2 regions of the Peribacillus sp. P4_C12 genome follow, and region 2 is predicted to be linked to the other one. Evidence: riboswitches for the same ligand, from Rfam matches in the RefSeq annotation. Region 2 holds a riboswitch; the other holds the start of a gene.

Region 1 (3,605 bases), on a different contig from region 2:
AATGAAACTAAGAGGATCGAAGAAAGAAGTGGAAGATGAAATAAGCGATATTAATTATTCACTAAAACAGCAAACTGTCGGATTCAAACATTTAGTTGGCCAGTATAAAAAGATTCTAAATATGAACTTCATATTAACGTTTTTTCAGGTCTTCACTGGGATTAATGCTGTAGTATACTTTGCTCCAATCATCTTTGAAGGAGTGGAAATTAACGGGTGGAGCGGATCGAATATAGCCAACTTCGGGATAGGTACCGCCTTAGTTATTTCCACGGCWATATCGYTATTCATTGTTGATAAACTGGGAAGAAAAACATTATTAATCTATAGTATTGGCGGGCAGGTCCTACCAYTAATCGGTTTAGCACTATTTTCAGATTTTACGATATTTAGTATGGTTTGTGTGTTYTTATATGTATTCGCGTTTGGAATCGGTCTAGGTCCTGTATTCTGGCTATTCATACCTGAAGTGTTACCTTTGCAAGCAAGAGCGATCGGAATGGGRGTCATTACATTTTTACAGTACACATTGAATTTTCTTTTTTCGTATACTTTCCCGCCATTGTTAAGTGTCATTGGAAATAATGTCTTCTTAATATACGCRGTATTATCAATAGTTGCTTGCGTATTTATTCACTATAAAACACCAGAAACCAAAGGGAAAACTTTAGAAGAAATTGAAGAGTACTGGCGTCAGCAAGATATGGAAAAAGCTATTAAACCTGCTTAAGGGTTTAACCCTTCCAATACAAGAACTAAAGATAAATATTGAACTAACAGAAGAACATCTATTAGAAGAATATTCTTTTGCTGAGGGGACTGAGTAATGGGGAATTCTACTAAATAATTCTGTCAAAGGAACTGAAATAGGATAACCTTTTAAAATTGTAGTTGAAGGTTGATGGAGAATTTGATAAAATATAATTAATTTAAAAGACTATGTGTGACTGGCGAAACGCGGATAACCGTGAGGGAGCATATAGTGTCGTAGCCGTTCGCCTGGGCAGAGGTAAGGGAAATTATCCCTTGCCTCTTTCTGTTTATTAGGAGAGGATAGTGAAGACTTAAATCCATTATTAGAGAATACACAGATTTTTATGAAATTTGATTAGTAGCTTGCTTAACATCTTGTTAATTAATTTAGGAATTTAAAAACTATCATAAATTAAAAGAGGAGAAATAATATGAGCACATTAATTTTAGAAAAACTGAAAACAATCAAAACCTTAAATAATATTGCTGAAAGCGGGTTAAATGTATTCAATAAGGATAACTTTACTATCGACAATGACAGTGAAAATCCTGATGCTGTTGTTCTTCGTAGCTTTAACATGCATGCATTAGAATTAGGCGATAATTTAAAAGCAATCGCAAGGGCCGGAGCGGGTGTCAATAATATTCCCGTCGACAAATGCACAGAGCAAGGAATTGTTGTTTTTAATACCCCTGGTGCTAACGCTAACGCTGTAAAAGAAATGGTACTAACCTCTTTAATGGCTTCATCTCGTAACCTTTTTGCCGGTGTGGCCTGGACAAAGACGTTAGAGGGTGAAGGAGAACAAGTTCCAAAGCTTGTAGAAGCAGGAAAGAAACAATTTGTTGGAAAAGAAATCAAGGGAAAAACTCTTGGTGTAATCGGTTTAGGAGCGATCGGTGCGCTTGTAGCGAATGATGCACTAGGTTTAGACATGGATGTGATTGGATTTGACCCGTTCATCTCTGTCGATACAGCTTGGAACTTGTCCCGCAATGTACAGCGCGCTATGACGATTGAACAGTTGTTTGCTGAATCTGATTATATTACTGTACACGTGCCATTAACTGATGACACAAGAGGAATGTTTAACCAAGAAACATTTAGCATCATGAAACCGGGCGTACATATTTTGAATTTCTCACGTGGTGAGCTTGTGAATGAAACGGATATGGAAGCTGCACTTGAAAGCGGGAAAGTTGGCAGGTTTATTACAGACTTCCCGAATGAAAATGTATTGAAAATGAAAAATGTAGTTCCAATCCCACATCTTGGTGCCTCTACGCAAGAATCAGAGGAAAACTGTGCTATTATGGCAGCTCGTCAAGTGAAATTGTTCTTAGAAACAGGGAACATCAAAAACTCAGTGAATTTTCCAAACACTTCCCTTCCTTATACAGGAAAGCGTCGTGTGGCAACTTTCCACGAAAACGTTCCAAACATGGTTGGGCAGATCACACTGGCTATATCAGACTATAATTTGAACATCGCTGACATGGTTAACAGAAGCCGTGGGGGATACGCGTATACGATGATTGACATTGACGGTGAAGTAAACGGCGATATCATTCCTGGTTTAGAGGAAAAAATCAAACAAATCACAGGCATCGTTACAACTCGTATTATTTAACATACTTTAATGGAACAGGAAGAAAGCATACTTTCCTGCTCAAATGATAAATATTAGTACAAGCCTCAATTCCTTTAAGGAGTTGAGGCTATTTTTATTTTAGGCTTTGTTAGACAGTAATGCTGTTGATTTTTGAACAAATATAAGAGACTACTTATTGTGGTCTTCTATAGAACTAGCACCTGTTAGTATAAGAAAAGCGATTCCTATTAAAGAATCGCACCCGTTGGTTGAATGAGGAAAAGATGTAATCCTTTTAGTGACATGCTCAGATAACCTTCCTTTTTATTTGCAGTTATTATTTTAATTTCCTATGCCGGGCGAATTCATTAATACAATTCTCCACCCATCTGGATCTTCAATTGTAACACCTGATTTTTCCCAATATGGATTTTCTGGAGATACTGAATCATAACCCATACCTTTCAATCTATTTGTGATTTCTTCAATGGTTTTACTTTCAGGAATATAGAGGACAAGCAGATTATCCTTTGTTGGAGCAGGACAAGGACTCCCATCTTTATGTTGAGTAAACTCTAAATGATAGTTTGAATTGGGAAGCCCAATCATAATACCGTCATATCCCTCGTGTCCTTCAAAAGAACCGATTTTTTTCAAGCCTAATCCCTCACAATAGAAGTTTACAACCTTTTTTAGTTGATCAGTAGGACGTGCAACTCGGATTTGCGCTACTTTCATTTCTTTTGGCCATTTATTTTCCATTGTCCCATTCCTCCCTGTATATCGTTCCATAATTAAATCTATTTCTTAGCACATTGCAACTTTAACATAAAAAGACTATTAATTGGATTTACCTTCCACTTTTTTTGTTGAGTTTAACCTGACCCGTTGGTTGCGTAAGAATAAGTGCCGATCTTGTCTTAAACAACATGATTTTTTTGCTCTAAGTAAAAGAATCGTCCCCTATGAATTACAGAGACGATTCCTTATGTGGATTGTTACTTATTATTTACATGATTAATCCGCCAATTCAAGCGTATACATATACAATTTTGGATCGGGGTTAATCCAGGCGCTTTCAAACACGAAAACAACTTTATAATTTTTGTTATCAGTATAGGTGACATAGTACATTCCCTCTTGCTCCTCTTCACTTACAGGTTTACCAATCAATCCCTTCAACTCAGATAAATGAATGGTTTGCAACTGAGGATCAAAATCATCAATGCCGGTAATCGTTTTTCTACCTGTTGAATCGTC
Region 2 (6,792 bases):
TTCCAAAATATAACCCCCTTCCTCAGTTGATGTAGAGAGGATGCTATATACTATGAAATTCTTTAGGAGAAGACACATTCTATAGGCTGGTAAGGATTTCAATTAATCTAATTCATACTTTTAACTCAACATCCGTACCTTAAAAAGTAGGATATATAGTTTTTCTATATGATAGAGCACATTTAACTCGCAAGTTTTCAGTGTTTTACTCGTGAATTTTCATGATTTACTCGTGAATTTTCATGATTTACTCGTGAATTTTGCAGTTTTACTCGTGAATTCCACCAATTTACTCGTGAATTTTGCAGTTTTACTCGTGAATTCCACCAATTTACTCGTAACAATTTCAATAAACTTAACAAGTGATGACTGTATGCACTCTACTCGCCCCCCTTCTTTGTTGATTCACGCAGCTAAAGTGCGTACGATAGAAATAAACGGAACAAAAGGGAGATGGATTGATGTTGAAAGAAAAGATCATTGCTTGCTTTAGTGGTGGCAAAGATTCCACGTATATGCTTCATAAGCTGTTAAAAGAAAACAAATATGAAGTCGTATCTTTGCTTACAACCGTAACAACTGATGATGAAACATCCGGACACATGGTTGATTTTAAATTGATTCAAGCTCAAGCAGAATCCATTGGAATTCCATTATACAAAATTCAATATCCTTTATATGATGGAAAAGGTTTTGAAAAAGACCTTATTGACGCCATGAATTTTTTTGGCAATCAAGGTATCTCAAAAATTGCATTTGGAGATCTCTTTCTGGAGGATTGTATCGAATACAAAAAGAATTTAGTTGAGTCTAATAGTTATGAACTAATCCTTCCTTTAGCCGGAATCAACACGAAACAGTTAGTCCAGGAGTTTATTGATTTAGGGTATAAAGCGAAAATTGTCAGCATTCGTTTAGATAAGCTCGATCCTTCTTTTTTAGGAAGAGATTTGGACCAAAAATTTATAGAAGATTTACCAGATGATGTAGATCCATGTGGTGAGTTTGGTGAATATCACTCATTCGTATATAACGGAGACATTTTCTCTAATCCGATACAACTAGACTTGGAAGATGAAATGTTTGTACTTCCTGCCAATCCATTATTCAGCGAGGTTGGCTATAAACGTGTAGTAAAAGTTTAAATTCTTCATTATTATTGTCAGGTATCTTAAGGAAAAAAATCAAAAGGATGCCTGACACCTTTTTTTATGATCTCAATTCAGCTTTTACATTATTTGCGGATTCAATCTTATCAAGATACAAACTGAGTGAATCCCCATTTTCCATTATAATTACGATGAAGGTTTTGTATAGCTCACTTTTAACTGATTATGGATTGGTTTTGTATCTAGCAAAATACGCTATTTTTTAAACTATAAAATTTTCCATGCCCATTTATGGGAATACCGTTCCAATCGCCAGCACAAAAAAAACATGGTCATAAAGTAACCATGTTTTCATTCTACTCATATACACTAAAAGTTATTTATTGAAAAATTCTTTGTTAATTTTTTCAGCCTCAGCCATGTATTCTGTTTTAATCCCACTTTTAACTCCCCACCAATAGAAGCCAAGTGCTAGACATGCGATGACCACCATATCCCAGCCAAATGTAAGAATATTTTTTCCGCCGAACTTCTCACTTCCAATATAAGAAATCAAAATCATACAACCTAAGTAAAGAAGCATCCAAACACCTGATAAAAATTGTTTTTTGAATCCATTCCATTTATTTTTCGCTTGATAATAAAAGTAAATAGGAAGTCCAATGGCAATGATGAAAACGACTTCACCTGTTAATGGCCAACGCGCCCAATATAAAGTAAGCGATGCAAAAACAAATCCACATGGTGCAATAATAGAAGCACCTTTTAAGTAAAATGGACGATTAAAATGAGAAGCTGTACGTCTTAATGTTGCCAATGCAACTGGCCCCATGATATACGAAATAAGTGTAGCAACTGAAATCACTTCAGCAAGTACGCCCCATCCGCGGAATAAAAATAAAAAGATAAAACATACTCCTAAGTTTAATAACATCGCTGGACGAGGAACACCATAAAGTGGATGTAATGTACCAAAGATATTCGGTAAGTACCCATTTTTCTGCATTCCATAAAGCATACGCGAAGTTGTCGCTGTATAAGTAGCACCTGTACCAGACGGTGATACAAATGCATCTACATACAATACAATCGCTAACCAGTTAAGACTAAGAGCAATTGCCAAATCAGCAAAAGGTGAATTGAAATTCAGATGACTCCATCCGTTCACGATCATAGACGGATCAACTGCACCGATAAACACAACTTGTAATATAACGTATATAAAACCTGCAATTAGAATAGACCCAATAACAGCAATAGGTATGGACTTATTCGGCGACTTAGCTTCTCCTGCCATATTAACGGGACTTTGAAATCCATTAAACGCAAACACGATACCAGAAGTAGCTACTGCTGTTAAAACGCTTGCCCAACCATATGGTGCGATCCCTTGAGAACTTGTAAAATTTTCACCATGAAATCCAGCAAAAAATAACGATCCTGCCATTACACCTGGAACAATTAATTTAAAAATAGTAATAAATGAATTTGCCTTAGCAAAAAGGTTAACTGTCCAATAGTTGAAGAAGAAATAGAACAATAGTAGTAAAGAAGCTATGAATAATCCTTTGATCGTTAAGATATTGTTATCAACTAAAGAATGAGTCCATCTTGCCCATTCCCAAGGCCACGTACTCATATACTGTACTGAAGCAATGGCCTCAACGGTAATAGTCGAAGCGATAGATATCCAGTTTGCCCACGCAGCTAAAAATCCAATAAAAGAGCCATGCGAATATTGAGGATACTTAACCATTCCTCCAGCTTCAGGAAACATTGCCCCAAGCTCTGCGTAAGATAATGCGATAAATAAAATTACAACCATACCGATAATCCAAGAAAAAATAGCTGCTGGTCCTGCAATCTGGGCAGCTTTCCACGCTCCGAACAACCAACCTGAGCCGATAATAGAACCAATACCTGTCATAGTTAAAGCAAAAGTCCCCATCTTTCTATGCATATTACTCATCCCTACTACACCTCTTCCTAGGAAAATAAAAAACACTTGATCTAAAAAATCAAGTGTTTGCCCAGGCGCGCGGCTTATACTCTATATGCTCCCCCATGGTACTCCATGTTGCGCCAGTTACATATAGAAAAATAGTTTTTTCTTAGTATATAGGATTTTTTTAAATTTCACAATACTTGAAAAACATTTATATTTTATTAATAATTCCATTGTTTTTTCGGAATTTACTATTAATATTCTTTTTAATTTGAAAAAATTAGGTGGATTAAGCTTCAAAAAGCAAACATTCGATTTCTAGAACTACATGCTTCAACAATATAATCATTTCCCTTTAACATTATATTTAAAAATCTTTAATAGCTTATATGTGCAAAATAAACCGTTCCAAATTAATGGGTATTCCCGATTTTCTTTATTCCTTTTAAGGTTCGGGTTTATTGCAATAATATCATAGCAACTTTGTTCAAAATACCCGATTTGCTAGAATCAACCATAACGGTGGGGAGGTTCCATGACCACAATGGGATATAAATCCCCCATATTTCTAAAATACCTTATCGGTTTTCAATTTCACTGGATTATTCCCCCTTTACTCCCAGTGTTCTTTTCTTCCGCAAAAAAAGTCATGCACAAGTTGGGGAAAAAGCCTGAGGGATGAAGATCTCTCTTTGCTTTGTCCACAATTTATGCACAACTTTAATTAGTGTCTATTATATTTAAACTAACTGTGAAACACACTCAGCATAGCTAGAATGATGAACGTAGATTACTAGTATTTTAATGTTTCCTTGAACAAGATGATGTCCCTAAATCCTTACTTGCTTCTTAACTGGAAATATCATCATCGGTCTTAGCCTCTAATGGTACTCGCTTCTCCATTTTTAAAATGTAATAACTTGCTACGACTATAGCTAGGAAAACGACCCCAACAATCAGGGAAATTCGAGTACTAGGGTTAATCCACATACCAACCAGCACCATCAGTAAAAATGCAATTGTTGCATAGTTGCTGTAAGGGGCAAAAGGCATTTTGAACGGGTGGTTTTCCATTTCCGCAGCTCTTACCTTTCTGAATTTAAGCTCACTAATAAGTAAGACAAACCATGGAATCATTCCAGGTAGAACACTGGCACTGTAAACATAAAGGAATAGTTGTGGCGGTGCAAGGTAGTTCAAGACAACACCAATTGCTAAACCTAAAAGGACAGCAATCGTACAATAAGCTGGCACTCCATTTTTAGATACTTTCGCAAAGATTTTAGGAGCTTGACCGTTCATTGCTAGAGTGTAAAGCATACGACCTGCACTGAAAATCCCACTATTACATCCAGACATCGCCGCTGTGATTACGACAAAGTTAATAATACCTGCTGCTGCAGTAATACCTATTTTAGCAAAGGTTGAAACAAACGGACTACCGATGTCATCTAGTTGGTTCCAAGGAAAGACTGTCACGATGACAAAAATAGCGCCAATATAGAATATTAAAATACGCCAAATGATGCTTTGGATAGCTTTTGTTACAGTCTTCGTTGGATTTTTCGCTTCACCCGCAGTGATACCGATAAGTTCAACGCCCTGATAGGATGCTACAACAAGGGAAAGCGCAAAGAAGAACCCTGTCCAGCCTCCGGTGAAGAAGCCGCCATTTGCCCAAAGATTTGATAATCCAATTGCATCACCGCCATTTCCAAATCCGAAAAAGATAAGACCTAGTCCAGCAATAATCATCAGTACAATCGTTATAATTTTAATAAGCGCAAACCAAAATTCAAATTCCCCGAAAGATTTTACAGAAATGAGGTTTGCAGCCCCTAGGATAACCATGGCAATCACACCTGGTATCCATGCGGGTAAATCTGGGAACCAATACTTCATATACATTCCAACGGCAATTATCTCGGACATTCCGACGATTACCCACTGAAACCAATTACTCCATGCAGTCATATAACCTGCTAAAGGATGAATATAGTTACTCGCAAATGTTGCAAACGAACCCGTAGTAGGCTCTAAATAAAGCATTTCTCCCATAGAACGCATGATGAAAAATATAAAAAGACCAGCGATAGCATAAGCTAGCATTACAGATGGTCCAGTCCATTTAATCGTACTTGCTGATCCCATAAATAACCCAACACCAATGGTACCGCCCAAAGCGATCATCTGAATATGACGTGCCTCTAGCCCTCTCTTTAATTCTTTGTTTGACATGTTTAATTCCTCCAGATGTAATATTAGCGACTATACTTCGTACAAGGTTATTAAAGTCTTTTTCTAGCCCCTAATTAACTCTCAATTTAGATTAAAACAACTGTTGATTCTTTTTCCATACTTATGATTAGATTTGAAAAGTTCCAATTCTTTATCATATCGAATAATTTATAATCTTATCTTATAATAATAAATATTCTGTAAAAAAACAAATGTATTTCTAGAGGAAACACTAACCAGTATAAAAAAATTCAATCACTAAAAGTGATATTAGATATATTAGTATTTTAAGAAATCAATAAAATAACATGAGCCTAATAAGATAAAGTAGGGAATTTAACACAACCAAAGAAAACCCAGTCTTTAAAGACTGAGCTCAGTTCAAATGGCCTTTTTCTAGAGAAAGGTAAGGGAGTTATTATAGAAAAAAGTCAAACTTTAGTTGCAAATATATTGACTTTCAAGAAGTTTAATCCGATCATATAACTCTTTGTTTACAAGTGTAGGCACACCGTATTTCTCACCTAATTTTAATATCGTACCTGCAAATAACTCAACCTCACTGTAACGTCGAGCTTCGATATCTTGAGCCATGGATGGCTTTCCTTCTGGGCTTAATGCATCCAATACACTTAACCAATAATCCAGATCTCTTTCCGTTAAATGAATTCCTTCTTTCTCTGACAGAACGATAACCTCTCTCATGGCAGAAATCATCATTTCTCTTGCATGACCCTTTCGTTGAATTTCACCATAATTTCTTTTATAGACAGCAACAGTTTGATTAACACCAACATTCAGCATAAATTTCCCCCATTGCCGCTTATACATATCCGTATCTATCTCATATGGGACATTCACTTTTTCAAAAAAATCTGCCACCAGCTGAACCTTTTCTGAAACCAAACCAGGTTCCCGCTCACCAAAGCAGAGCATGCCCATATGGTCGTATGTCAACTTATTTTCTTCTTTAACAGCATCCATACCTTGCGCAACACAATATAAGACTTTATCCTTTCCATACGCCTCACCAATAATCGCTTCACTTGTGATTCCATTCAAAGCAGAAATAATAATCGTCTGTTTTCCAATTTGATTCTTCACCGCTTCGATAGCATCTTCCAATCCACTAAATTTAACAGTAAAAATCATCAAATCTGCAGGCTCGCATATTTCTTCAGGCGTTACATAATGAAAGTCACAACGCTCACCATTGCAATAAACCCCATCCTGGACATATCTCTTTATTCTAGCTGTATCCGCAATAATCCTCACATTCTTCTTCGGCATTTCCTTTGATAAATGATGTCCATATAAAATGCCCAGTGCTCCTAATCCAACAATTGATACTGTCTTTATCGCCATAGCATCTCTAATCCCTTTCACCTTTTTACCTAAATATTATCACACTATTCGGAAAACAGTCGCGATTAAAATGCCAGTTCTATGGTATGAATTGTTTAGAAAAAAACCACCTAGAAAAGCTACAATATTGTGAAA

The links. Region 2 has a riboswitch for ZMP and ZTP ahead of AC1DUW_RS01810 (APC family permease). Riboswitches for the same ligand answer to the same signal wherever they lie in the genome.
Region 1: it holds a riboswitch for ZMP and ZTP, as region 2 does, so the genes downstream of both, AC1DUW_RS17495 (phosphoglycerate dehydrogenase) here and AC1DUW_RS01810 (APC family permease) in region 2, are expected to answer to the same signal.

The regions. Positions count from the first base shown of each region.
Region 1 is NZ_JBFUIB010000170.1:3,008-6,612, forward strand. Features, by position in the region: gene AC1DUW_RS17490 (sugar porter family MFS transporter) at 1-730, shown strand, start outside; ZMP/ZTP riboswitch at 934-1,012, shown strand; gene AC1DUW_RS17495 (phosphoglycerate dehydrogenase) at 1,185-2,384, shown strand; gene AC1DUW_RS17500 (VOC family protein) at 2,688-3,107, opposite strand; gene AC1DUW_RS17505 (DUF4309 domain-containing protein) at 3,363-3,605, opposite strand, start outside.
Region 2 is NZ_JBFUIB010000003.1:37,426-44,217, reverse strand. Features, by position in the region: gene AC1DUW_RS01825 (FAD-binding oxidoreductase) at 1-6, opposite strand, end outside; gene AC1DUW_RS01820 (hypothetical protein) at 212-493, shown strand; gene AC1DUW_RS01815 (Dph6-related ATP pyrophosphatase) at 462-1,145, shown strand; gene AC1DUW_RS01810 (APC family permease) at 1,486-3,078, opposite strand; ZMP/ZTP riboswitch at 3,131-3,209, opposite strand; gene AC1DUW_RS01805 (amino acid permease) at 3,904-5,292, opposite strand; gene AC1DUW_RS01800 (ketopantoate reductase family protein) at 5,731-6,657, opposite strand.